One region of the Streptomyces sp. NPDC006552 genome, then DNA from elsewhere that is predicted to be linked to it. Evidence: riboswitches for the same ligand, from Rfam matches in the RefSeq annotation. Region 1 holds a riboswitch; the other holds the start of a gene.
The links. Region 1 has a riboswitch for cyclic di-AMP ahead of ABZY33_RS03055 (LysM peptidoglycan-binding domain-containing M23 family metallopeptidase). Riboswitches for the same ligand answer to the same signal wherever they lie in the genome.

Region 2: it holds a riboswitch for cyclic di-AMP, as region 1 does, so the genes downstream of both, ABZY33_RS00165 (NlpC/P60 family protein) here and ABZY33_RS03055 (LysM peptidoglycan-binding domain-containing M23 family metallopeptidase) in region 1, are expected to answer to the same signal.

What each region holds. Positions count from the first base shown of each region.
Region 1 covers NZ_JBEXOS010000003.1:124,320-126,514, forward strand. The annotation lists gene ABZY33_RS03050 (SGNH/GDSL hydrolase family protein) at 1-68, opposite strand, end outside; gene ABZY33_RS03055 (LysM peptidoglycan-binding domain-containing M23 family metallopeptidase) at 191-940, opposite strand; cyclic di-AMP (ydaO/yuaA leader) riboswitch at 946-1,111, opposite strand; gene ABZY33_RS03060 (tyrosine-protein phosphatase) at 1,496-2,195, shown strand, end outside.
Region 2 covers NZ_JBEXOS010000001.1:41,068-43,262, forward strand. The annotation lists gene ABZY33_RS00165 (NlpC/P60 family protein) at 1-1,060, opposite strand, end outside; cyclic di-AMP (ydaO/yuaA leader) riboswitch at 1,103-1,274, opposite strand; gene pcrA (DNA helicase PcrA) at 1,547-2,195, shown strand, end outside.

The sequences.
Region 1 (2,195 bases):
AAGCTGTCCCCCACCGCCGCGTAGGACCGAATCGTGCCGCTGCCGAGTGATCTCGATTCGTTTGCCACGACCACACATCTTTCACCTCGGCGTGTGACCTACGCCAACGTAACCAGGGGTTGACGTGGGGTGAGAAAACGCACGCGGCGCCCGGGGAATAACCCCGGGCGCCGCAAGGATCGCGCGTGGCTCAGAGGGTGACGCCGTGGTCGCGCAGGTACGTCAGCGGGTCGATGTCGGAGCCGTACTGCGGCGAGGTGCGGATCTCGAAGTGCAGGTGCGGTCCGGTGACGTTGCCGGTGGCCCCGGAGAGGCCGATCTGCTGGCCGGCGGTGACGGTCTGCCCGGCCGAGACGCCGATCGAGGACAGGTGGGCGTACTGCGAGTAGTCGCCGTCGGCGTGCTTGATGACGACCTCGTTGCCGTAGCTGCCGTCCCAGCCGGCGGAGACGACGGTGCCGGCGCCGACGGCCTTGACGGCGGTACCGGTGGAGACCACGAAGTCGGTGCCGGTGTGGTAGCCGCTGGACCACGAGGAGCCGGAGGCGTGGTACGCCGTGCCGACGGGTCCGTCGACCGGCTTCACGTAGTCGGCGGTGGCGGTGCTCGTCGTGGTGGCGGCAGCCGGGGCCGCGCCCTCGAGCGTGAGCTGCTGGCCGGGCTTGATGAGGCCCGCGTCGGCGCCGACGACCTTCTTGTTGGCCTCGTACAGCTTCTGCCAGCCGCCGTCGACGTGCTGCGCGGCGGCGATCTTCGCGAGCGTGTCACCGGCCTTGACCGTGTACGTCGTGGCGGCCGGGGCGGCGTCGCCGGTCGCCGCGTGGGCGCCGGTGGCGCCGATCAGCGGCAGGGCGAGCGCGGCCCCGCCGGCCGAGGCGACGGCGGCGGCGCGGGTGAGGCGCTGGGTCGTGGAACGGCGGTGCTTTCCCTTGGCGGGCATGGCGCTTTTCCTCTCCGTCGCCTACGAGGTGAGCTGTCGGGTTCGGGCTGGAGCTGCCCGGCCGGACCCGCGGACGGATTCGGCTTCACCCCTAGCCGCATGGGGAATTCCCGGCGGCGTCCTGCCTGTGGGTCCCCCGTTCCTGCCGTCACGGGTCGTCATGGTGGGAATCCGGGCGGCGGCAGGATTAGGCGTTCCGTCCGGATGGAAGGGCGACAGTAAGCCGGTCGACAAGACGGCGACAAGCGCCGAATTCACCGGCGGGGTTGCTTTCTTGATCGTCCGGGAGTTCGCCGTGTCACCCTGCGTGGATAACGGCGCTTTGCCCAGCCCTTACCTTCCGGGAATTTCCGCCGCGAGAATTCGGGACGGCCGCTACGGGCCGTCACGGTTATGAGCCTGCTCACGCGAACCACCCAATGCCCTTTTATTTATGGATGGTTATTAATAAAAGGTCCGAAACGGACAGAAGGTTGCCTCGGGAACTCATGTCGTATCGTCAGGACCGCGTTCGCCGGCGAGGAACGCCGGTGACCCGATCGCGAGGAGCCCCCTGTGACGCAGCACGTCCCGTCCACCGAGCCCGAGCTGTCCGGAGTGCGCAACTTCCGTGACGTGGGCGGTCTGCCGACCGTGGACGGCCGGCGCGTGCGCCCGGGTGTGCTCTTCCGCAGCGGCCACCTCGCCCACGCCACCGCCGAGGACGCCGCGTTCCTCGCGGGGCTCGGCCTGCACACGGTCTTCGACTTCCGCAACGCCGCCGACCAGCGCCTGGAGGGCGCCGACGTCGCCCTGCCCGGGACGCGCAACGTGAACCTGCCGCTGACCGACCCGGCGGACGGCGCCGAGTTCTGGCAGATGGTCCGCGACGGTGACATAGACCAGCTGCGCGCCCTGCTCTCCCAGGGCCGCGCGGCGAACCGCATGATCACGTCGTACCGCGCGATCATCTCGCGGCGCACCGCGGAGCACAGCCGCGTCCTGCACGCGCTCGCCGAGGACAGCACGCCCGCCCTCATGCACTGCGCGGCCGGCAAGGACCGCGCGGGCCTGTCGATCGCGGTGACGCTGCTCGCCGTCGGCGTGGAGCGCGACGCCATCGAGGCGGACTACCTGGCGTCGAACGCCACGCACCGCCGCTACAAGGTGCGCCGCACCTCCACCTCGGGCGACGCCTACGCCCCCGAGGTCATGGAGCTGCTCAGCCCCCTCTTCGACGCGCGTGCGAGCTATCTGCACGCCGCCTTCGAGACCA
Region 2 (2,195 bases), on a different contig from region 1:
CGTGGATCATCATGCCGTCGCCGAGGTACAGGCCGACGTGGCTGATGTCGTCGTAGAAGAACACCAGGTCGCCCGGTTGGATCGACGAGAGCGGGATCGTCGTGCCGGCCTCCACCTGGTCCCACGTGGTGCGCGGCAAGGTGATGCCGGCCGCCTTCCAGGCCGCCTGGGTCAGGCCCGAGCAGTCGTAGGAGTCCGGACCCGTGGCGCCCCACACGTACGGCTTGCCCTCCTGGGACTTGGCGTAGGCGAGCGCCCTGGCGGCCTTGGCCGCGTATCCGGAGGAGCCGCCGGCCGGCGCCTCCGTGGTACCGCCGCCGGACGAGCCGGAGCCGGCCTGCTGCCCGGCGCTCTCCTCGGCCGCCTGCTGCTTCTCCTCCTCCGCCTTCTGCCGGGCGGCGAGATCGGCGGCCTTCTTGCGGGCCGCCGCTTCCTTCTTCTTCTCGATCGCCGCGAGCCGCCGCTTCTCCTCGGCGGTCAGCTTCGACAGCAGCCGGCGGGCGTCGGCCAGCTTCGTCTGCACGCTCTGCTTGGAGGTCTTCAGGTCGGTCTGCGAGGACGTGAGCTGCTGGAGGCTCTCCTGCGCCTCGGTGCGCTTCTTCGCGGTGCTGAGCTGCTGCTTCTGGTAGTCGTCGACCGCGTGCTTCTGGTCGGCGGTCATGCGGCTCATCAGCCGGTTCTGCGCGAAGTAGTCCTCGGGGTCGTCCGCGAGGAACATCGTCGCCGTGTCGCCGATCCCGCCCGAACGGTACTGCTGGGCGGCGAACCGGCCCAGCTCCTGGCGGGCCGAGTTCAGCTTCTCGGTGCGCTGCGCGATGTCGTCGAGGAGGCGGTCGACCTGCTTCTTCTTGCCGTCGGTCTGCTCCTTGGCGGAGTTGTACTTCTGCGTGGCGACCTCAGCCTGCCGGTACAGGCTGTCGACCTTCTTCTGCACCTCTGCCAGGTTCGGCCGGTCCGGCCGGGCGGGGGCCGCCTGGGCGCTCTGCGAGAGGAGGGCCACCGAGGTGAGGGCGACGGTCGTGATCCCGACCGCGGGGGTGGTGCGAAGGCCGCCGGTCATCCGGGACCGGGCACGCGGCTTGCGGTGCGACGCCAAGGAGGCGACTCCTTCCGTGGTCCGCCTACCGGGTTAGCTGACGGGTTCGGGCGTACGGAAGGCTGCCCTACGGCCGCCGCCCCTCGTGCTGACGGGCGGCTGCGCCGACTCACCCCAAGTTCTCGGTGGGTCCCCGGTTCCCTGCCTCACGGCGTACGGGACTCGGCGGGGGCTGCTCGTTCGCCGCGGTGTTCGCGGCGGGGGGACGGGCCGCCCGCGCAGCACCGTAGCCAACTCGTGTCGCCGCTGTGAAGGTTGCTGGTCGATATGCCCGATACATTTTCGTGACCTTGGCGACACCGGGCAGTTGTCGCACCCATCGCGTCCGCTCGGTCACTGTGGGTGCGCCCTTCGGTCCCTCGGCCGGGAGACGCCGCTGACCTGCCGATATGGGCAGTGTGGGGAAGGTGGGGGCGGGGTGTCGGTGCGGCCGCCTAGACTCGTGAGGCGATGAGCAGCCTCTTTGACGACAGCTTCCTGGCGGGCCTCCAGAACCGGACCGAGGGCCCCCCGCCGCCGCCCGACAGCGAGCACGACGGACCGGAGCCCGAGCCGATCCCGGACGACCTGTTCGGCGGGAAGTTCGACGTGCCTCCGGCCCGGGACGCCTACTACCGCGGCGGCGCGCCCCGCCCCGCCCTGGACCCGGCGGCCCTGCTCGACGGGCTGAACGAGAACCAGCGGGCGGCCGTCGTGCACGGCGGCTCCCCGCTGCTCATCGTCGCGGGCGCCGGCTCCGGCAAGACCCGCGTCCTCACCCACCGCATCGCCTACCTGCTGGCCGAGCGCGGCGTCCACCCCGGCCAGATCCTCGCGATCACCTTCACGAACAAGGCCGCGGGCGAGATGAAGGAGCGCGTCGAGGCCCTGGTGGGCCCGCGGGCGAACGCGATGTGGGTCTCCACCTTCCACAGCGCGTGCGTGCGCATCCTGCGCCGCGAGTCCAAGAAGCTCGGGTTCACCTCGTCGTTCTCGATCTACGACGCGGCCGACAGCAAGCGGCTCATGGCCCTGGTCTGCCGCGACCTGGACCTGGACCCGAAGAAGTTCCCGCCGAAGTCCTTCAGCGCCAAGATCTCGAACCTGAAGAACGAGCTGA